3 regions of the Mesoterricola sp. JemC181 genome follow, and region 2 is predicted to be linked to each of the others. Evidence: riboswitches for the same ligand, from Rfam matches in the RefSeq annotation. Region 2 holds a riboswitch; each other region holds the start of a gene.
What was found. A riboswitch is a leader RNA that binds a small molecule or an ion and turns the genes downstream of it on or off. The one in region 2 is predicted to bind S-adenosylmethionine.
Positions count from the first base shown of each region.

Region 1 (7,434 bases), 1.3 Mb from region 2:
ACTTCCTTGCGCAGCTGGCCGTGGTGCTCGGCGCGGGCGGCCACCTGGGCCAGGTGGGTCACGGCCAGCACCTGGTGGCTCCGGCCCAGCTCGCGCACGGCGGCGCCCACGGCGATGGCGGTCTCGCCGCCGATGCCGGCGTCCACCTCGTCCAGCACCAGGACCAGGGGGTCCCGGCTGCCGGCGCCGAGCGCCATGCCGGCGCCCTGCATGGCCAGCATGAGGCGGCTCAGCTCGCCGCCCGAGGCGATCTTGGCCAGGGGGCGGAAGCCCTCGCCCACGTTGGGCTCGATCCAGATGGCCACGGTGGAGAAGCCCTGGGGGGAGACCCTCACGGGCAGGCCCGCCAGGAGGACCGGGCTCGAGGGTTCCTCGGCGACGGCCAGGCGCAGCTGGATTCGGCAGCCGTTCATCCCCAGGCGGCCCAGGCGCTGGTGCACGTCCTTTTCCAGGGGCTGGACGAGGCCGGCCCTGTGGGCGTGGAGGACCTCGGCGGCGGCGCGGTAGGCCTCGCAGGCCTTCGCCAGGCCGCCTTCGAGTTCCCTCAGGCTGGAGCTGTGGTTGTTCAGTTCGTCCTGCTCGCGGCGGAGCGCCTCCAGGCGGCCCGCGAGCTCCTCGGGCTCGCAGCGGTGGCGCCGGGCCAGCTTCTCGAACTGGGCTAGGCGGGTCTCCAGGGCCTCGATGCGGTCCACGCCCTCCCGGGACCAGCGGATGGCCTGGTCCTGGGCCAGGGCCTGGAGGTCCTCCAGCTCCAGCAGGGCCGAGCGGGTGCGGTCCACTTCCACCTGGGCGGCGGGCAGGATCGAGGCGGCGCGGGCCTGGGCGCGGTGGGCGTCCTCCACCAGGCGCAGGGCGTCGCGCAGGGCCTCGGCGCCCTCGCGGAAGGCGGACTCCAGGTGGACGGCGTGGCGCAGGGGTTCGCGCTCGCTGCGCAGCTGCACCCACTCCCCGGCCCGGGGGGCCAGTTTCTCCAGGTCGGCGATCTGCTCGGCCAGCCACTCCAGGCGCTCGGCGCGCTGGCTTTCGCTCTTCTTCCGGGCCGCCAGGCGGGCCTGGGCGTCCCGCACGTCGCCCGCCTGGGCGGCCAGGTCGGCGCTGATGCCCAGCACCTCGTCCAGGAGGCCCAGGTGGCGTTCCTCGGCCAGGAGGGACTGGTGGTCGTGCTGGCTGGTGAGGCGCATCCAGATGCGCCCGGCCTCGCGCAGGTCGGTCAGGCTGCAGGCGCCGCCGTTGATCCAGGCGCGGCTGCGGCCGTTGGCGGCCACCTCCCGGCGCAGCACCACGGGCTGCTCCTCGGGGAGGCCCCGGTCGGCGAGGAAGGCCCGCCAGGCCTCGAAGGCGCCGTCCACCACGGTCTCGGCCACGGCCCGGGCCGTGCCCTGGCGCACCATGTCGCCGTCGCCCCGGGCCCCCACCAGCAGGGAGAGGGCGTCCACCAGGAGGGACTTGCCGGCCCCGGTCTCGCCGGTGAGGACGGTGAAGCCGGCCTGGAAGTCCAGGGCGAGGTCTTCCACCAGGGCCAGGTTCTGGATGCGGAGCGAAGAGAGCATGGCTTCAGCCTACCCTGAGGCCTTGACTCCTGGGCAGCGAACACGCATCATGATGGTTCTGAGTTCTTTGTCAGTTCCATAGTGAGCTATCACGAAAGGTGGAGGGACGGGCCCTGTGAAACCTTGGCAACCTGCGATGAGCAAGGTGCCAATTCCTGCCGGTGGACGCATGCGTCGAGCCGGATAGATACCGAACTGATGTGACTGCCAAGACACAGACGGAGAGGGGCCCGAATTATTCGGGCCCCTCTCCGTCCATGTGAAGCTCGCGAGGAACCGAAGGCTCCCTCGACCTGTCCGGAGGCCCCTAGCGGGGAGACAAGGACCCAAGCATTCCCCCCCCGCGGCGGGCGGGGGAAGATCCACCTGGAGCCGAACGTGAGCCAGAACCAGCCCCACTTCGAGACCATCGCCCTCCACGGGGGGCACAGCCCGGACCGGGACACCCGCAGCCGCGCGGTGCCCATCTACCAGACCACCAGCTACGTCTTCGACTCCACGGAGCACGGGGCGCGCCTGTTCAGCCTGGAGGAGCCGGGCAACATCTACACCCGCATCGGGAACCCCACGGTGGACGTGCTGGAAAAGCGCGTGGCCCAGCTGGAGGGCGGCGTGGCGGCGGTGGCCACGGCCTCCGGCCAGGCCGCCATCACCCTCGCGGTGGTGACCCTGGCCCAGGCCGGGGACCACCTCATCGCCGGCACCAACCTCTACGGGGGCACCCACACCCTCTTCAGCCAGAGCTTCAAGCGCCTGGGCATCACGGTCACCTTCGTGGACAGTACCGACCCTGACGCCTTCCGCAAGGCCCTGCGCCCGGAGACCAAGGCCATCTACCTGGAGGCGCTGGGCAACCCCAAGCTGGACGTGCCCCACTTCGACGCCCTGGCGGCGGTGGCCCAGGAGGCGGGGGTGCCCCTCATCGTGGACAACACCCTGGCCTCCCCCTGGATCTGCCAGCCCCTGAAGCATGGCGCGAACCTGGTGGTGCACAGCGCGACGAAGTACCTCGGGGGCCACGGCACGAGCCTCGGCGGCGTGCTGGTCGACGGGGGCAACTTCGACTGGGCCAACGGCAGGTTCCCGGAGTTCACCCAGCCCAACCCCTCCTACCACGGGGCCGTCCTCACCCAGGTTGCGGGTCCGGCGGCCTTCGCGGCCAAGGCCCGCCTGGAGGGCCTTCGGGACTTCGGCCCCGCGCTGTCGCCCTTCAACGCCTTCCTTCTGCTCCAGGGCATCGAGACCCTCCCCATCCGCATGGACCGCCACGGCAGCAACGCCCTGGCCATCGCCCAGTGGCTGGAGGCCCACCCCCAGGTGGCCTGGGTCAACTACCCGGGCCTCCCCGGCCATCCGAGCCACGCCCTGGCCCGGCGCTACTTCCGGGAGGGCGCGGGCTTCGGCGGCATCCTCACGTTCGGCGTGAAGGGGGGGCTGGCCGCCGGGGCCAAGGTCATCAACGCGGTGGAGCTCTTCTCCCGCCTGGCCAACGTGGGCGACGCCAAGAGCCTCATCATCCACCCGGCCACCACGACCCACCAGCAGCTCAGCGCCGAGGACCGCGCCACCAACGGCGTCACGGACGACCTCATCCGGCTCTCCATCGGCCTCGAGAACATCGACGACCTGAAGGCGGACCTGAACCAGGCCCTGTGCGGGGGGGACGCTTGACCCAGGCCTTCCTCTCCCCGGAGGGCGTGCGCACCGCCTTCCGCGTCACCGGGCACGGGCCGGCCAGGGTCCTGCTCCTCCACGCGCTCACCGGGGGCCCCGACGCCGCCGACGCGCCGGGGGTGAAGGGCTGGTGGGGGCCCATGTTCGAGCCGGGCGCGCCCCTGGCGGCATCCGAGGCCACCGTGTGGACGCCCAACCTCGCCGGGAGCTGCTACGGCGCCGAAGGGCCGGAACCCCGGGGCGGCTGGTCCACCCGGTACCAGGCCGAGGTGCTGGCCCAGTGGATCCGCGCCGGGGACCTGTCCTTCGACGCCCTCCTGGGGGGATCCCTGGGGGGCATGGTGGCGCTGGAGCTGGCCGTCCTGGAGCCCGGGCGCTTCAAGGCCGTGGGCGTCATCGGCTGCGGGGGCCGCTCCGACGCGTGGCTCTGGGGCTCCAACGAGGCCCAGCGCGCGATCCTGGCCAGCCCCTCCCTGGGCGACGACGAGGCCATCGCCCTGGCGCGGCGCGTCGCCATGCTCACCTTCCGGAGCCCCGCGGGTCTGGCTGGGCGCTTCACCGCTCCAAGCGAGCTGCAGGAATGGCTGGCTTTCCATGGCAGGGCCCTGGCGGCGCGGTTCACCCGGGCGGCCTACGTGGCCCTCCTGGACGCCATGGACAACCACGACCTCACCCGGGGCCGGGGCAGCCTGCCCGAGGTCCTGGCGCGCATGGGCGCCACGCTCCACGTCCTGGGCCTGGAGGGGGACATGCTCTTCTCCCAGGCCTGCCTGATTGAACTCATCGAAGCCGCCCGGAAGGCGGAGCGCCTGGGGGAGGCCCGCTGGGTGCGGAGCCCCCACGGGCACGATGCCTTCCTCATCGAGTGGGACCAGGTGAAAGCCTGGCTGAAGGAGGTACTGCCTTGAAAGTTCTCAAGTTCGGAGGAACCAGCGTCGGAACCCGGGAGGCCCTGGAACTGGCGGCGACGATCATCGGCCAGGAGCTCCCCCAGGGGGGCCTCGTGGTGGTCTCGGCCCTGTCGGGCACCACGGACCTGATCCTGAAGGCCATCAACGCCTCGGCCAAGGGGGACCTGGAGGCCGCGGGCGCGGCCCGCATCGCCCTGGAGGCCCGGCACTGGGCCACGGCCCGGGCGCTGGGCGTGGACGAGGCGGTCCGCCCCCACTGGGAGCCCCTGTTCCAGTCCCTGGCGGGCCTGCTGCAGGGCATGGGCCTCCTGTGGGAGGCCTCCCCCCGTTCCCGCGACGCCGCCCTCGCCCTGGGCGAGACCCTGTCGGCGCGGCTCCTGGAGACCCTGCTGGGGCGCCGGGGCCTGCCGGCCACGTTCCGGGACGTGCGGGAGGCGCTTCGCACCGACGCCCGCCACGGCAGGGCCCGGCCCGACCTCGAGCGCATCCGGGAGGCCGCCGGGCCCTGGCGGGAGGGCCTGGCCAAGGGCGCCCTGTGGGTCACCCAGGGCTTCCTGGGCACGGCCCCGGACGGGTCCACCACGACCCTGGGCCGGGGCGGCTCCGACACCAGCGCCACCCTGCTGGGCGAGGCCCTGGGCGCTTCCGAGGTGCAGATCTGGACGGACGTGGACGGCGTGCTCAGCGCCGACCCCAGCCTGGTGCCCGAGGCCCGGCCCATCCCGGTCATGAGCCTCCGGGAGGCCGCGGCCCTGTCGGCCTTCGGGGCCAAGGTGCTCCATGCCGACGCCCTGGCGCCGGTGAGCCGCGCGGGCTTCGGCCTGGTGGTGGCCAACACGCACCGCCCCACGGGCAGCCGCACCGAGATCCGCTCCGAGGCCCCGGCGCGCCGACCCGGGGAGATCACCTCGGTGGCGTACAAGGAGGGGGTCTCCTGCCTGCGGGTCCCCCCCGCCCAGGACTCCGAGCTGCTCTTCCAGGCCTCCACCCGGCTGCTGGAGGCCGGGGCCTCCCTCTACGGACTGCTGGCCACCCCCGACGGGGGCCTCCTGGTCGCCAAGGGGGAGACGGCCGATTCCGAAGCCGTCCTCCGGGACCTGGCGGCCTCCGGCCTCTCCGTCCAGCGGGGCTGGGCGGCGGTGGCGCTGGTGGGCGAGGGCCTGCGGGAGGCGCCGGGGCGCGCCCTCAGCCTCCTGGGGCCCCTGGTGGATGAACCGGTGGCGGCCATCCTGGCCGGGGACACCGGGGTCTCCCTGGCCTTCCTGGTGCCGGACCACCGGCTTTCCCTGTTGATTCCCAGGCTGCATGCGCATTGCATAGAGTCTGCACCCAGGAGCGGCGGATGACCCAGACCTTCACCGAAGCCCTGAATTCCGGGCAATGCTTCCTCTTCGACGGTTCCACGCCCACCGTGCTCTACGAGCGCGGCGTCTACATCAACCGGTCCTTCGACGAGGCCAACCTGGCCTCCCCGGAGCTGGTGGGGGCGATCCACCAGGAGTTCCGCGCCGCGGGGGCCCAGGTGGTCACCACCAACACCTGGGCGGCCAACCGCCTGAAGCTGCAGGGCTACGGCCTCGCCGAAAACCTGCGGGACATCAACCTCAAGGGGGCCCTCCTGGCGCGCGCGGCCCTGGGCGACGAGGATCCCGGCTGGGTGGCCGGGTGCATCGGCCCCCTGGGGGTGCGCATCGAGCCCTGGGGCCCAACCTCCTTCGAGGAGGCGAGGGGCTTCTTCGCGGAACAGGCCCGGGCCCTCATCGAGGGCGGCGTGGACCTCTTCGTTCTGGAGAGCTTCGCGGATCTCAACGAGATCCACCAGGCCATCCTGGCCATCAAGGAGATCTGCTCCCTGCCCGTGGTGGCCCAGATGACCCCCAACGACGAGGGCCAGACCCTCTACGGCACGGAGCCGGAGTGGTACATCGCCAAGCTGGCCGAGTGGGGCGCCGACCTCGTGGGCGTCAACGGCGGCAGCGGCCCGGCCCCCCTCCTGGACCTGCTCAAGCGGTTCCGGGCCGTGACGGACTGTCCCCTCATCCTCCAGCCCAGCGCCGGCCTTCCCCGCATGGTCGACGGGCGCCTCCTGTACATGGCCAGCCCCGAGTACCTGGGCGAGTTCGCGCGCCAGGCCTTCCAGCTGGGGGTCCGGGCCGTGGGCGGCTGCGCGGGCACGACGCCCGGGCACACCCGCTCCATGCGGGGCGCCCTGCGCCAGGAGAAGGCCTTCGTGGAGGGCGCCACCGAGCGCCCCCCCACCGAGGCCACCCACTACCCGGTGCCCCAGGCCGAGCGCAGCGCGTTCAGCCGGAAGATCGCCGACGGCGAATTCGTGGTGACCGTCGAGCTGGTCCCCCCCAAGGGCATCAGCGCCGACAAGCTGGTGGAGAAGGCCGCCTTCTGCCGGGACCGGGGCGTGGACGCCATCAACGTCCCGGACGGCCCCCGGGCCATGGCCCGCATGTCGGCCCTGGCCACCGCCGTGATCATCCAGCAGCGGGTGGGCATGGAGGCCCTCATGCACTTCGCCTGCCGGGACCGGAACCTCCTGGGCATCCAGAGCGACCTCCTGGGCGCCGCGGGGCTGGGCGTCCAGAACGTGCTGGCCATCACGGGCGATCCCCCGAAGCTCGGGCCCTACCCCAACGCCACGGCGGTCTTCGACGTGGACGCCATCGGCCTGGTGAACATCCTGCGCTGCCTGAATTCGGGCCTGGACCTGGGCGGCAGCAACATCGGCGTGCCCACGCGGTTCAGCATCGGCGTGGGGGCCAACCCCGTGGCCGTGGACGTGGACAGGGAGCAGTCCCGGTTCCGGTACAAGGTGGACGCGGGCGCCGAATGGGCCATCACCCAGCCGGTCTTCGACGCCGACGCGCTGTTCCGCTTCCTGGAGTTCGCCGAGCCCCTCGGCATCCCGGTCATCGCGGGCATCTGGCCCCTGAAGAGCCTGCGCAACGCCGAGTTCATGGCCAACGAGGTGCCCGGCGTGACCCTGCCGGACATCCTCCTCAAGCGCATGGCCCGGTGGCAGTCCGCCGAGGACCAGCTCAAGGAGGGCCTGGACATCGCCCGGGAGATCATCGCCAAGGTGCGCCCCGTGGTGCGCGGCCTGCAGCTCTCGGCCCCCCTGGGGCAGGTCGAGCTGCTGGAGACCTTGCTGGAAGCGGGAGTGGACCATGAGTGAGCTGGCGCGGGTGCGCTTCCTTCCCGAGGACCTGCTGGTGGAGGCGCCGGCGGGCACGGCCCTGCAGGCCATCGCCGACGCCGCGGGGGCCGACATCACCTTCGGCTGCCGG
Region 1 is NZ_AP045076.1:5,035,300-5,042,733, forward strand. It holds gene ACZ5MC_RS22030 (DNA repair protein RecN) at 1-1,550, opposite strand, end outside; SAM riboswitch class I at 1,634-1,744, shown strand; gene ACZ5MC_RS22035 (O-acetylhomoserine aminocarboxypropyltransferase/cysteine synthase family protein) at 1,929-3,221, shown strand; gene ACZ5MC_RS22040 (alpha/beta fold hydrolase) at 3,218-4,132, shown strand; gene ACZ5MC_RS22045 (aspartate kinase) at 4,129-5,481, shown strand; gene ACZ5MC_RS22050 (bifunctional homocysteine S-methyltransferase/methylenetetrahydrofolate reductase) at 5,478-7,322, shown strand; gene ACZ5MC_RS22055 (2Fe-2S iron-sulfur cluster-binding protein) at 7,315-7,434, shown strand, end outside.
Region 1: it holds a riboswitch for S-adenosylmethionine, as region 2 does, so the genes downstream of both, ACZ5MC_RS22035 (O-acetylhomoserine aminocarboxypropyltransferase/cysteine synthase family protein) here and ACZ5MC_RS16440 (trans-sulfuration enzyme family protein) in region 2, are expected to answer to the same signal.

Region 2 (7,434 bases):
CGAGGCCATGCCTTCCTTTCCTAATTCGGTTCCACGTGGCCGTCGATGAGGGCCTGGACGAAGGGGGTGATCATGGTGAACTCGACCCCCGCCAGGAGGTAGCCGCTGGTCTTGCCGGGCACCTTTCCCAGGAGGCGCACCACCGTGCCCTGCAGGGGCACGCAGGGAAGGTCCGGGTGGAGGATGCAGAGGTTTTCCAGCACGGAGCCCGTGTCCAGGTCCCAGGCATCCACCATCTGGATCTCCAGGCCGCAGCCGCCGGCGCTGATGTTGGCGAGCCGCGCGCCGGCCACCATGCGGTCGTGCAGGTGGAAGACCACCTGGTAGGGGCCCCCGGACGTGCTCATGCGCGTGAATCGCCTCCGCTCCTGCCCGTCGCCTCCCAAGCCCCGCCCCCGAAGGTGAAAGGGTATCAGTTTCCTGGCGCCAGGGGCGCGATGGAGCACATATACATATGGCTCATATAATTGAATTTACGGCTCATCGCTCCCGGGTGATGCTGCCGTCCACCAGTTCGATGATCCGGTCACACCGGTCCGCCAGGGCGGGGTCGTGGGTCACCATCAGGAAGGCGGTGCCCTGCTCCCGGTTCAGCTCCCGCATCAGGGCGAAGACCTCCTCCCCGGCGCGGGTGTCGAGGTTCCCGGTGGGCTCGTCGGCAAGCACCAGGCTCGGCGCGTGCATGAGGGCCCTGGCGATGGCCACGCGCTGCTGCTGGCCGCCGGAGAGCCTCGACGTGAGCTGGCCGGCCTTGTCCGCGATCCCCATGCGCTCCAGGAGCGCGCCGGCCCGGGCCTCCATGGCCGCATCCACCCTGCCGTGCTGCGCGTGGAGGGGCAGGAGGATGTTCTCCCGCGCCGTGAAGGCCGGCAGGAGGTGGTGGAACTGGAAGACGAACCCCAGGGAGCGGCCCCTGAGCCGGGTCAGGGCCGCGTCGTCCAGGCCGCCGGCATCCCGCCCCAGCACCTCGATGGAGCCGGAGGTGGGCCGGTCCAGGAGTCCCAGGAGGTTCAGCAGGGTGCTCTTGCCGCTGCCCGAGGGTCCCACCAGCGCCGTGAACTCGCCGGGCTCCAGCGCCAGGTCGATGCCGTGCAGGACCTCGGTGACGACCGCTTCGCCGTAGGATTTCCGGACGCCCCGCAGGCGCATGACGCTAGTCATGGCGGATGGCCACGGCGGGGTCAAGGCGCGCCGCGCGCCGCGCCGGGAGCCAGGCCCCCAGGAGCCCCGTGCCCAGGGCGATGAGCCCGGTGCGCAGGAACAGCCACGGCGTGAGGTTCACGGGGAAGGTGGGGCTCCCGTCGGGATTGGTGGCGAGGGTCTGGAAGAAGAGCCCCAGCACGATGCCCAGCGCCATGCCCAGCACCGCCCCCACCCCGCCCAGCAGCCCGCCCTGCAGGAGGAAGATGCGCATGACCTGCTCCCTGGACGTGCCGAAGGCCCTGAGAATGCCGATCTCCCGGGACTTCTGGACCACGGAGACCACCAGCACCGAGGCGATGCCGAGCACCACGGCGATGATGATGAAGACCTGGATCATGTAGGAGCTGCTGTTCTGGCTTCGCAGCCCCACCAGGAGCTGGGCGTTGAGCTTCATCCAGCTGTCGGCCTGGAGCCCCGTGCGGGCCGCGAGCCTCTGGGCCATGGCCTCGGCCTCGAAGAGGCGGTCCACCTTCACCTCCAGGGTGCTCACCCCGCCGGCCAGGTCCAGGAGGGTCTGCGCGTTGCGCAGGCTCAGGAAGACCCACCTCAGGTTCAGGTCCTTGTTGCCCACGTCGAAGATGCCCGTCACCGTGAACACCTCGTTCTGGCCCGCGGGGGTCTGGAGGCGCACCTTGTCTCCGGTGGTCAGGCCCAGCTCGTGGGCCAGCTCCGTGCCCACCACCGCGTTGGTCCCGGCCACGTCGAACGCGCCCTCGGTGATGCGGGGCGCCAGGTCGAGGATGGCCCGGTAGGACGGGTCGACGCCCCGCAGGGCCACGCTGCGGTTCGCGGCGCCCTTGAGGGCGAAGGCGGCCCCGGCGACCGTGGGCGAGGCCGCGGTGACCCCGGGCGTGGCCCGCAGGAGGGCCAGGCTCTGGGGCCAGGCCAGGATGGAGCGCAGGCGCTGCTCCGGGCGCTGGATCCGGTCCAGCACCAGGCCGGCCCCGCGGTCCAGCTGGGGCCGGGCCACGTCGTCGGGCTGGCGCAGGACGATGTGGGCCTGGGTGCCCAGGGTCCGGTCCACGAGGCTCTCCTGCAGCCCCGTGATCAGCGCCGACAGGAAGACGATGACCCCCACGCCCGTGGCCAGCCCCGCGAGGATGAGCAGGGTCTGGGCGCGCCCCTCCCGCAGGAAGCGCACGGCGACGGTCCAGGTGAAGGGCATCTCAGCGGGCCTGCAGGGCCGCGCGGTACCGCCCCCCGGGCCGGGCCGCGGGCGAGAGGAAGACGTCCTCCCCCTCCTTCAGCCCCTGCAGGATCTCCACGTCCGTCTCCCCCCGCATGCCGACCCCCACCGGGACCTTCTCGGCCCGCCCCCCGCGGCGCACCAGAACGTAGGGCGCGACCTGCAGGTCGCGCACCGCTGCCAGGGGCAGCACCACCGCTCCCGAGCGGTGCCCCAGGCGGATCTCCACGGACACGGTCATGTCCGGCCGGAGGAAGGCCGGCGGGGCGGGGACCTTCAGCTTGAGATCGACCGTGCCGCGCTGGGCGTCCACGGCGGGGGCGATGTAGGCGACCTCCCCGCCGAACCGTTCCAGGGGCCGCGCGTCGGTGCTGGCCGTGGCCTGCTGCCCCAGGGCGAGCGCGCCCAGGTGCTTCTCGTCGGGCTGCACCAGGAGCTGGAGCGGTTCGTCGAGGCTCAGGGTGTAGAGCACCTTGCCGGGCTGCACCAGGTCCCCCGCCTCCACGGCGCGGGTGAGCACCACGCCCCGGGCCGGGGCGGCGACCCGCATCTGCCTCAGCTTGGCGCCGGCCAGGTCCACCGCGGCCACCGCGGCGCGCAGGTCGGCACCGCCCTGGGCGCTGCGGGCCTGGGCCAGGGCCCCCTCCCGGCCCGCCAGGGCCGTCTCGAACGCCTTGCGGAGCTCATCGGTCTGGCTGGCGCTGAGGATGCCGTCCCGGGCCAGACGCTGGCCCCGCTCCCAGGCCAGGCGCGCCTGCACCAGGGCGCTGTCGGCCTGGTCCAGGGCCGCCCGGGCCGAGGGCGCCGCGCTCTCCTTGAGCTGGTCCAGCCTCGCCTGGGCCTGGGCCAGCGCCGCCCGCTGCTCCGAGTCCTCCAGTTCCGCCAGCACCTGCCCCGCCTCCACCCGGTCCCCCTCCTCCACCAGCCTGCGGGAGACGACGCTGGCCTGCAGCGCCCCCAGGGAGACGCGCCGGGGCGCCAGGACCCGGCCGTTGAGCACCAGCGTCCGCACGAGGTCGCGGCGCGCCACCCGCACCGCCTCGAGGGCCGGTCCCAGGAGGAGGCGCGGCAGGAAGGCGGCCAGCACCAGCGCAAGGCCGCAAAGGGCCGCTCCTCGTAGAACGGTGGACCTGGACATCCGGCACTCCTCGGGTAGAAGGATCCTTCCATGGCGAGTTCATTAAATCAACACATTCCCCAGCGTTTGGAACGCAATCCAACGGATGTTGAATCAACTCTGGCCACACCAAAAAATATTTATTTAATACTTTAGCCACCCCTCCCCGGCGCAGGCGCCCTGCCACCGGAAGAAGAGGTTAAAAGTTATTATAATTATCTTTGTCTATCCAAGCGCCTGCCGGAGATCCTCCACCAGGTCCCCGGGATCCTCGATGCCCACCGAGAGGCGGATGAGGCCGTCGCCGATGCCGGCGTTCCTGCGGGCCTCCGGGGTCATGGACGCGTGGGTCATGCTGGCGGGGTGGGCCACGAGGCTCTCCACGCCGCCCAGGCTCTCGGCCAGGGTGAACCAGTGCAGGGCCAGGAGGACCCGGTTCACCGCGGCCGGGGTGGCGTCCTTCAGCTCGAAGCTGAGCATGGCGCCGAAGCCCTTCTGCTGGGCCCGGGCCAGGGCGTGCTGGGGGTGGGTGGGCAGGCCGGGGTAGTTCACGGAGGCCACGGCGGGGTGGGCGGCCAGCGCCTGGGCCACGGCCAGGGCCCCCGCCTCGTGGGCCAGCATGCGCACCCGGAGGGTCTTGAGGCCGCGCAGCACCAGGTAGCAGTCGTGGGGGCTCTGGCTGGTGCCCAGGAGGTTGTTCATGGCGGCGATGCGCTGGGCCAGGGCCTCGCGGCCGGGGCCCGCCACCACGGCGCCGCCCACCACGTCGCTGTGGCCGTTGAGGTACTTGGTGGTGCTGTGCACCACCAGGTCCGCCCCGAAGTCGAAGGGCCGCTGGAGGACGGGGGAGAGGAAGGTGTTGTCCACCACCAGCAGCGCGCCCGCACCCGCGGCGATTCCGGCCAGGGCGCCCAGGTCCGAGAGGCGCAGGAGGGGGTTGGAGGGGGTCTCGACCCAGATCATCCGGGTGTTGGGGCGCAGCGCCGCCCGCACCGCCGCGGCGTCGGCCAGGTCCAGGTAGGTGACCTCCAGGCCGTAGACCTTGCGGGCGTGCTCCAGGGTGCGGAAGGTGCCGCCGTAGCAGTCCACGGTGCAGAGCACGTGGCTGCCGTGCTCCAGGAGGTTCAGGGCCACGAGGACCGCGCTCATGCCCGAGCTGGTGCAGGTGGCTCCCGAGCCCCCCTCCAGGGTGGCGATGGCCGTCTCCAGGCGCTCCCGGGTGGGGTTGCCGCTGCGGGTGTAGTCGAAGCCGCCGTTGCTGCCGATGTCCGAGAAGGCGAAGGTGCTGGTGAGGTAGAGGGGAGGCGTCACGGCCCCGTAGGCGGGGTCCGGCTGGGAGCCGGCGTGGATGCACTGGGTGCCGGGTCCGGCCCCGGCCAGGAGGTCCGCCCTCCGGGCCCAGCCCGCCACGGGCTCCGTGCCCGGGGGCACGACCGTGAAATGGTAGGCCGGGTTGCCGGGCACGTTGCTGTCGAGGTGGTTGTCGCTCATGGGGTCCTCCGGGTGGGAGGATCGCCGCCGTTCCGGCCCGATCGTGGGGAATCCCTGATTCGTCAGCTCGCTGCAGCTCGCCATCTTCCCCCGGCTTGCGCCGCAGGCAGGAATTGGCACCTTGCCCGGAAGCAGGTTGCCAAGGTTTCACAGGGCCCGTCCCTCCACCTTTCTGGATATCGCGCTATGGAACTGGCAAGGATCCGCAAAGAACAAGAGTGCCGCAGGGCCGGGTTCCGCGCAAAGGCGAAAAAAAACCGATCGGAACCGGAACCCGCCCAGCCGGAAATGGGCTAGGGTGGACAAGGCCCCCTCCACCGCCCCCACCCGGAATCCCCATGCACACGACCCTCTACGACCTCCTCCCCCAGGCAGCCGGCGCCGGCAGCGACGAACTGCTCGGCCGGTTCCTGGAGTACGTGGAAGGCCGGCGCCTCACCCTCTACCCCGCCCAGGAGGCCGCCATCCTCGAACTGTTCGAGGGGAAGAACGTCATCCTCAACACGCCCACGGGGTCGGGCAAGTCCCTGGTGGCGGCGGCGCTGCACTTCAAGGCCCTGGCCCAGGGGCGGCGCTCCATCTACACCTGCCCCATCAAGGCCCTGGTCAACGAGAAGTGGCTGGCCCTGTGCCGGGACTTCGGGCCCGAGAACGTGGGGCTCAGCACGGGCGACGCCTCGGTGAACCGGGACGCGCCGATCCTCTGCTGCACCGCCGAGATCCTGGCCAACATCGCCCTGCGCGAGGGCGCGGACGCCGACGTGCGGGACGTGATCATGGACGAGTTCCACTACTACGCCGACCGGGAGCGGGGCGTGGCGTGGCAGGTGCCGCTGCTCACGCTGCCCCAGTGCCGGTTCCTGCTCATGTCCGCCACCCTGGGCGACACGGCCTTCTTCGAGGAGGAGCTGACCCGGCTCACGGGAACCCCCACGGTCTCGGTGAAATCCACGGACCGCCCGGTGCCCCTGGGCTTCACCTACGCCGAATCCCCGCTCTCGCTCACCCTGGAGCGCCTGGTGGAGGAGGGCAAGGCGCCCATCTACCTGGTGCACTTCACCCAGCTGGAGGCGGCCACCAGCGCCCAGGACTTCACCAGCATCAACCTCTGCACGAAGGAGGAGAAGGCCGCCATCCAGAAGGAGATGGAGGGCTTCAAGTTCAACAGCCCCTACGGCCCGGACCTCAAGCGTTGGCTGCGCCACGGCATCGGGCTGCACCATGCGGGGCTCCTGCCCAAGTACCGCATCCTGGTGGAGCAGCTGGCCCAGAAGGGCCTCCTGAAGGTCATCTGCGGCACGGACACCCTGGGGGTCGGCATCAACGTGCCGATCCGCACGGTGCTCTTCACCAAGCTGTGCAAGTACGACGGGCAGAAGACGGGCATCCTGAGCGCGCGGGACTTCCACCAGATCTCGGGCCGGGCGGGGCGCAAGGGCTTCGACGACGTGGGCTGGGTGGTGGCCCAGGCCCCCGAGCACTGGATCGAGAACATGAAGCTGGCCGCCAAGGCCGCCGCCGGCGGCCGGAAGTACACCAGGCGCCTGCCGCCGGAGCGGAACTTCACGAACTGGGACAAGCAGACCTTCGAGAGGCTCGTGGCGGCCCAGCCGGAGCGCCTGGTGTCGCGGTTCCAGGTGACCCACGGCATGCTGCTCAACGTCCTGAGCCGCCGCGGGGACGGCTGCGGCGCCATGCGCGGGCTCATCCGGGGCTGCCACGACAACGAGCGCGCGAAGGCGGCCCATTTCAGGCGCGGCTGGCAGCTGTTCCGCGCCCTGCTGGACCGGAAGATCGTGGAGTTCACGGGCGAGGGCCACAACCTGCGGGTGAACGTGGACCTGCAGGACGACTTCTCCATGAACCAGACCCTCAGCCTCTACCTGCTCGACACGATCCCGCTCCTGGATCCGGACAGCCCCGAGTACGCCCTGGACCTCATCACCCTGGTGGAGTCCATCCTGGAGAACCCCGAGGTCATCCTGCGCAAGCAGCTGGACCGCCTCAAGGGCCGGCGCGTGGCCGAGATGAAGATGGCCGGCATCGAGTACGAGGAGCGCATGGCCGAGCTGGAGAAGCTCGAGTACCCCAAGCCCCAGCGCGATTTCATCTACGGCACCTTCAACGCCTTCGCCGTCAAGCACCCATGGGTGGGCGAGGAGAACATCCGCCCCAAGTCCATCGCCCGGGAGATGTTCGAGGACTACCGCTCCTTCTCCGACTACGTGCGCGAGTACGACATCCAGCGCTCGGAAGGCCTCCTCCTGCGCCACCTGAACAGCGTGTTCAAGGTGCTGGCCCAGACCGTGCCCGATTCCGCCAAGAGCGAGGAAGTGAGGGAGATGGAGCTCTACCTGGGCGCCATGCTCCGCCAGGTGGACTCCAGCCTCCTGGACGAGTGGGAGAAGATGCGCGACGGGAGCTACCGCCCCGGGGA
Region 2 is NZ_AP045076.1:3,710,889-3,718,322, forward strand. It holds gene ACZ5MC_RS16415 (hypothetical protein) at 1-9, opposite strand, end outside; gene ACZ5MC_RS16420 (PilZ domain-containing protein) at 21-446, opposite strand; gene ACZ5MC_RS16425 (ABC transporter ATP-binding protein) at 481-1,161, opposite strand; gene ACZ5MC_RS16430 (ABC transporter permease) at 1,154-2,368, opposite strand; gene ACZ5MC_RS16435 (efflux RND transporter periplasmic adaptor subunit) at 2,370-3,527, opposite strand; gene ACZ5MC_RS16440 (trans-sulfuration enzyme family protein) at 3,732-4,997, opposite strand; SAM riboswitch class I at 5,075-5,180, opposite strand; gene ACZ5MC_RS16445 (DEAD/DEAH box helicase) at 5,336-7,434, shown strand, end outside.

Region 3 (7,434 bases), 2.5 Mb from region 2:
GCCCGCATGGTGCGCGCCGCGGGCGCGACCATCCTCCGGGGCGGCGCCTTCAAGCCCCGCACGTCGCCCTACGCGTTCCAGGGCCTGGGCCTCGAGGGCCTGCGCTACCTGGAGGAGGCCGGCCGCGAGTGCGAGATGCCCATCGTCACCGAGATCCTCACCATCGAGGACATCTTCGCGGTCTCGAGCAAGGCCGACATGCTCCAGGTGGGCGCCCGCAACATGCACAACTTCGCCCTGCTCAAGGAGCTGGGCAAGCTGGACAAGCCCATCCTCCTCAAGCGCGGCATGAGCGCCACGGTGAAGGAGCTGCTGCTGGCCGCCGAGTACATCCTCCACGGCGGCAACCAGCGGGTGGTGCTCTGCGAGCGGGGCATCCGCACCTTCGAGACCGCCACCCGGGCCACCCTGGACATCGCCGCGGTGCCCGTCCTGAAGCGCCTCACCCACCTGCCCGTCATCGTGGACCCGTCCCACGCCGCGGGCGTGCGCGAGCTGGTGGTGCCCCTGGCCCTGGCGGCCGCGGCCGCCGGCGCCGACGGCCTCATCGTCGAGGCCCACCCCAACCCCTCCGAGGCCCTGTGCGACAAGGACCAGGCCCTCACCCGCGAGGACATGGCGGCGCTGTATGCTGGTCTGCGACCCATCGTGGATTCCCAGGGGAAGAAATGGTGACCCTCAACACCCGCGCCGGCAGCGCCGGCCTCTCGCCCACCATGGCCGGGGCCTCGGCGCCCTGCCTCCACCCGGACCCCGTGGACCTCACGGTGGGCGAGCCCGAGGGCCTGCCCCCCGTGGCCGTGCGCGAAGCCGCGGCCCGGGCCGCCCTGGAGGGCCGAACCCGCTACGGCCCCGCCCAGGGCCTGCCCGCCCTGCGCGAGCTCCTGGCCGCCGACCTGACCCGGCGGGACGGGGTCCCCCGCACCGCCGACAACCTCCTCGTCACCGCCGGCGGCAAGCCCGCCATCCTCGACGCCCTCCGGTGCGTCCTGGAGCCCGGGGACGAGGTGCTGATCTTCGCCCCCTACTGGCCCACCTTCAAGGACCAGGTGGCCTGGGCCGGAGGCACTCCGGTCATCGTGCCGCCGGGCCCGGACCTCCTGCCCGCGGAGGGCGCCCTGGACCGGGCGCTGGGCCCGCGCACCCGCGCCGTCATCCTCAACCAGCCCTCCAACCCCACCGGGAGGGTGTGGGACCTCCCGCGCCTCCACGACCTGGCCGACGTCATCCTGGAGCGCGACCTCTGGCTGGTGCTGGACCAGGTGTACGGCACCCTCACCCTGGACGGCCCCGAGCTCCCCTTCCTGCGCACCTGCCCCGACCTGGCCGACCGCACCCTCCTGGTGGAGAGCTTCTCCAAGCGCTTCGCCATGACCGGCTACCGCCTGGGCGCCGCCGCCGGCCCCCTGGGCCTCATCCGCGCCATGACCAGCCTGGGCTCCACCAGCGTCACCCACCCCAGCATGATCAGCCAGCACGCCGGCATCGCCGCGCTGGGCCTGGACGGCGCCTTCGAGCGGGAGATGGCCGAGGGCCTCCGGGTCCGCCGGGACCGGCTCCAGGAGGGCCTGAACGCCATCCGGGGCATCCGCTGCGGCCGCCCCGAGGGGGCGATCTACCTCTTCCCCCACGTGGCCGAATGGATGGAGGCCCACGGCGTCGCCTCGGACCCGGAACTCACGGCGCGCCTCCGGGACGAGGCCGGGGTTAAGGTGCTGCCCGGCACCGCCTTCGGCGCGCCCGGGTACCTTCGCATCTCCATCGCCGCGTCCCTGGAGGCGCTGGACAAGGCGCTGGAGCGCATGCGGACCTTCTTCGGGTAGCGGACGTTTGGGAATCGACCCGGCTGAAAACCCTTCTCTGCGAGTGTGATCGCTTTCCCGGCCCATCCGCGGCATCCGATAAGCGGGCGGCTTGCACCTCGAAAAGACTGAACCCACAGGCGCAGAGGATTAAATCCCTTTCATCCCATCAATCCAATTTATCCCCGTTCCAGCAGGGCAAGTGCCGGGATGGGTCCGTGATGGCGGGTGGCCTGCGCGCCGTTTCCCTGCAGGCTTGCCCTGCCAGGACAGGGATGAATTGAGGGGAAAAGGCAGGATGAAGCCCATTTACGCCTTTGCCGGGGTTTGCCGACAGGCCCTGGCCCACGAAAAAGCCGGGCCCCGACGGGGCCCGGCTTGACTGGGGAATGCCGTCAGACCCGGACTTCCAGCCCCTTGACCGCCGCGGCGAGGGCCTCGGCCTTGTCCGTGCGCTCCCAAGGGAACCCGTCCCGGCCGAAGTGCCCGTAGCTGGCGGTGTCCCGGTAGATGGGCCGCAGGAGGTCGAGGGTGGTGATGATGCCCTTGGGGCTCAGGTCGAAGTGCTCGGCCACGAGCTTCTCCAGCTGGGCGTCGGAAATGACGCCCGTGCCGAAGGTGGTGACCATCACGCTCACGGGCTTGGCCACGCCGATGGCGTAGGCCACCTGCAGCTGGCAGCGGGAGGCCAGGCCCGCGGCGACGATGTTCTTGGCCACGTACCGCGCGGCGTAGGCCGCGGAGCGGTCCACCTTCGAGGGGTCCTTGCCGGAGAAGGCGCCGCCGCCGTGGGGGGCGGAGCCGCCGTAGGTGTCCACGATGATCTTGCGGCCCGTGAGTCCGCAGTCGCCCTGGGGGCCGCCCACGACGAACTTGCCGGTGGGGTTGACGAGGTACTCGGTGCCCTTGAGCCAGGCCGCGGGCATGACGGGCTTGATGATCTCCTCGATCACCGCGTCCCGGAGCACCTCGTAGGGGACGTCCTCGGCATGCTGGGTGGAGACCACGATGCTCTCGGCCCCCACGGGGCGGCCGTCGACGTAGCGCAGGGTGACCTGCGACTTGGCGTCGGGGCGGAGCCACGCGAAGCGGCCCTCCTTGCGGAGCTTCGCCTGGCGCTCCATGATGCGGTGCGCGTAGTGGATGGGAGCGGGCATGAGCGCGTCGGTCTCGTCGCAGGCGTAGCCGAACATGAGACCCTGGTCGCCGGCGCCCTGCTCCTTGTGGAGCCCTTCGCCCTCGGTGACGCCCTGGCTGATGTTCTGGGACTGCTTGTCGTAGCAGACCATGACGGCGCAGCCGCGGTAGTCGATGCCGTAGTCGGTGCTGTCGTAGCCGATGTCCTTCAGGACGCCGCGGGCGATCTGGATGTAGTCCACCACCGCGTTGGTGGTGATCTCGCCGGCCATGACGACCAGGCCCGTGTTGCACAGGGTCTCCGCCGCGACCCGGGACTTGGGGTCCTGGGCGAGGCAGGCGTCCAGGACCGCGTCCGAGATCTGGTCGGAGACCTTGTCGGGATGGCCTTCGGAGACGGACTCCGAGGTGAAAAGGTAGTTGCTCGACATCATGCGCTCCAGGGGTTTCAGGTTGGTCTCCTGCGCATGGAACCCGTAGGTCCAGGGCACCGCAGCTTCCTGCTCGGTTGCCGACCCCTTTCAGGGCACTCTACATGCACTGCCATTCTTGGGCTGGCCCCCGGTTTTGTCAACCCGCCGGTGGCAAGCGGGCGGCCCCTCAACGGCTGGCCGGCGGCACGATTCCGTTCATGCGGAGGTACACCACGATCTGCCCGTAGTGGTCCATCGTGTGGGCCAGCAGGATGTTCGCGAGGGCCACGCGGGACGTGTCGCCCTCGCCGAAGGGGGACTTGATGGCCACCAGCGCGTTCCGGTCGTTGATGGACTTGAGCGCCTTGTGGACGTACTCATACGAGCCTTTCAAGTAGGCCAGGACTTCCGCCTTCTCCTTCAGGGCGGCGGGACCGTCCCCCTTGCCCACGTCCACCGGGGGCTTCTCCCCGAGGATGACCGAGCCCACCCAGTAGTTGACCGCGCCCACGTGCTTGGCCTGGGCGGCGACGTCGCGGACGCCCTTGAACTCGCCCGCGGTGGGCACGAAGGCGAACTTCGACTCGGGCATGGCTTCCAGGGCGGGGACGAACTCCTTCTCCGCGTAGCCGAGGGATCCGTCCAGGGTCACGCCCAGAGGCTTGTCGAGCTTGGGGGGTTCGGCGTACTGGGCGGTGAGGTTGGAGGCGGCGAGAAGAGCCGCGAGGACCGTGGCGTTCCTGATCATGACTTCCTCCTCTGGGTGCTAGTCCGGGGACAGGGTGGCGCCGGGCAGGTCCGTCCCCACGGGAACGCCGCCCAGCTTCTGGAACAGCATCGACAGGCCGACCACCAGCACGCAGCCGACGACGTTGTACCAAAGGAATGAGATGCCGCTGAAGAGGAAACATGCCAGGACGGCGGCCTCCGCCGCCAGGGCCGCCCAGAACGCGCTGCCCCCCCGCACCCCCTTGAGGTAGAAGGCCACCAGGAAGATCCCGAGGATGGTCCCGTAGAAGAGGGACCCCAGGATGTTGACCGCCTCCACCAGGGAGCCCAGGCGGCTCGCGTACTCCGCGAAGGCGATGGCGAAGCACCCCCACCCGAAGGTGGCCAGCCTCGACACCCACATCTCGCCCCGGGTGTCGGCCCCCCCCGCGTAGCGGCGCCACAGGTCCACCACCGTGGTGGCTCCCAGGGCGTTGATCTCCGCGGACATGGAGGACATGGAGGCCGAGAACACCGCGGCCAGCACCAGGCCCACGAGGCCGGCCGGAAGGCTGTGGAGGACGTACCAGAGGAAGACGTAGTTGGTGTCGCTGGGGTTCACGGAGGGGTCCGCCCGGCGCATGATGCCCACGGCCTCGCTGCGCTTCTGCGCGGCCCTGGCGTCGGCCCGGAGCAGCTCCTCCCGGGCCTCGGGAAGGGACCCCTCCCCGTGGCGGGCCCGGATGAAGCCCTCCGCCCGGGCCGCGCGGTCCGCCAGCGCCGCGCCGTAGGCCTCCTGGGCCCTCCGGAATTCGGGCGCCGCCTCGCTGGCGAGCACCCGCTTCACCGGACCGGGGTTGAAGAAGACCGGGGGCGCGGTGAACTGGTAGGCCACGAACACCATGGCCCCCACCAGCAGGATCAGGAACTGCATGGGCACCTTGAACAGGCCGTTGGCCAGGAGCCCCATGCGGCTCTGGGCCACGGAGCTGCCCGAGAGGTAGCGCTGCACCTGGGACTGGTCGGTGCCGAAGTAGGAGAGGGCCAGGAAGAACCCGCCCACGAGGCCCGACCACAGGTTGTAGCGGTTCTTCAGGTCGAAGGAGAAGTCGATGGCGTTGAGCCGCCCCAGGCTCCCGGCCACGTGCAGGGCGTCGCCGAACGACACCCCCTGCGGCAGCCGGTGCACCACCATCACGCCCGCGCCCACCATGCCGCAGGTGATGATGAGCATCTGCCAGCTCTGGGCCCAGGACACCGCGCGGGTTCCGCCGGTGACGGTGTAGATCATCACCAGGGTCCCCACCAGCACGAGGTTCACGTGGATGTTCCAGCCCAGCAGCACCGACAGCACCAGGGCCGGGGCGTAGATGGTCAGGCCCACCGCCAGCCCGCGCTGCACCAGGAAGAGCATGGCCGCCAGGGTGCGGGTCTTTCCGTCGAAGCGCTCCTCCAGGAACTGGTACGCCGTGAAGACCTTCAGGCGGTGGAAGAGGGGCACCGCGGTTATGGAGAGCACCACCATGGCCAGGGGCAGCCCCAGGTAGAACTGCACGAAGCGCATGCCGTCGACGTACGCCTGGCCGGGCGTGGAGAGGAAGGTGATGGCGCTGGCCTGGGTGGCCATGATGGACAGGCAGATGGTGAACCACCGCGCGTCCCGGTCGGCCAGCAGGTAGCCGGTGGAGTCCTTGTGGCCCCGGCCCTTCCACAGGCCGAAGAGCACCACGAAGGCGAGGCACCCGCCCAGGACCGCCCAGTCCAGCCCGCTCACGAGAAGGCCTTCCCGAACCAGCGGAACAGCAGGATGCACAGGGCCAGGTTCAACAGCACCAGGCCGTAGAGCCGGGACCAGCGTCCCAGGACGGGGGGCGGGCCGTTCACGGCGCCGTCTTCAGGGCCAGGAGGTTGGCGAAGAGCCGGTAGGCCCCGGGCACGCCGTCCGGGAGCTGCCGGAAGAAGGCCAGGCCCGTGTAGACGAAGTGGCCCTTGCCGTGGTTCGCCACGATCAGCCCCCCCGCCAGCGGCTTCTCGCCCGCGTCGCCCGACGCCAGGACGGCCTGGTAGCGCGGGTCCCAGTCCCGGGCGTAGTAGAGCCCCCGCTCCTGCACCCAGCCCTCGAAGTCCGCGGCGGTGATCCGGTTGGGCCAGTTCAGCACGGGACTGGCCGGCGCCAGGAACGTCACGGGCGCCGTCTCCTCCGTGACCCGGTCCCGGGAGACCTTGAAGGGATAGGGGCCGAAGTCCGGGGTCACCAGGCCCTGGTCCACGGCGTAGAGCACCACCTCCGTGCCGCCCCGGGCCACGTAGTCCAGGAGCCGGCCCTTGAGCTGGGCCAGGCGGGGACGGGTGTTGAACGCGCGGATGCCCACGACGATGGCGTCGTAGGCGTCCAGGGCGCCCCCCGCGAGGTCCTCGTCGGAGAGGAGGTCCACCTGGTAGCCCAGGGGCCTGAGGGTCCGGGGTATCTCGTCGCCCGAACCCATGACGTACCCGATGCGGGAACCGCCCCGCTTGAGATCAAGGCGCACCAGCCGCGCGCGGGCGGCGGGGAAGTAGGTCTGGATGGGGATGTGGGGGTAGTCGATGCGCACCCGGGAGAGGGCGGGCTGGGCGGGGCCCTCCACGGCCACCGCCACCTCCAGGCTCCCCGAGCCCGGGCTGGAGGGCGGGGTGAGGGTCGTGACCACCTTGCGCTCGTCCCCGGCCCGGTCCAGGGCGAAGGGGATCTCGGCTGGGTCGGCCTTCCAGCCCGTGGGCGGCAGGAGCCGGACGACGCCGGACACCGGACCCCTGCCCGCGGCCACGTCGAGGGTGACGGAGCGGGGGGCGGCGTCGGGCAGGATCTGGACCGGGTCGGCGAGGTTCACCAGGACCGGCGGCGCGACGGTGAAGGCCTGGTAGCGCTCGCCCAGGACGGGGTCCCGGAACCGGTACTGCACCGGCACCCGGAGGTCGAAGGGGACGCCGCCGGCCTCCAGGCGGAAGGTGGCATGGAAGGCGGCGGGACCTTCGGGAAGGCCCGCCAGGGGGGAGGGCGGCGCGGCCCCGGCCCCCAGCCACGCGGGCCGGGACGGGGGCATTCCCGCCGGGATCCGGAGGGACCGGGTCTCGGCCAGGGGCTCGTTGGGAGCCAGCTTCCGGTCCAGGGCCACCGAGGTCCCGTCCAGCTGCAGGCCCTTGACGGTGACGTCGCCGCTGCCCCGGGCGACGAGGGTGGCCGTCACGGGCACCTCCTCGCCGGGGGAGGCCCCGGGGCGCCCGGCGATGGCCTCGGCCCAGAGCCCGGCGGCGCAGCGGATCGCCTCCACGAGCTCGCCCCGCTTCACCTCCACCCAGGGGTCGGCGGGCACCTTCTCGAGAGCGGCCTTGGC
Region 3 is NZ_AP045076.1:1,008,413-1,015,846, reverse strand. It holds gene aroF (3-deoxy-7-phosphoheptulonate synthase) at 1-675, shown strand, start outside; gene ACZ5MC_RS04590 (aminotransferase class I/II-fold pyridoxal phosphate-dependent enzyme) at 669-1,823, shown strand; gene metK (methionine adenosyltransferase) at 2,198-3,370, opposite strand; SAM-I-IV-variant riboswitch at 3,373-3,483, opposite strand; gene ACZ5MC_RS04580 (DinB family protein) at 3,540-4,100, opposite strand; gene ACZ5MC_RS04575 (sodium:solute symporter family protein) at 4,119-5,834, opposite strand; gene ACZ5MC_RS04570 (PIG-L family deacetylase) at 5,941-7,434, opposite strand, start outside.
Region 3: it holds a riboswitch for S-adenosylmethionine, as region 2 does, so the genes downstream of both, metK (methionine adenosyltransferase) here and ACZ5MC_RS16440 (trans-sulfuration enzyme family protein) in region 2, are expected to answer to the same signal.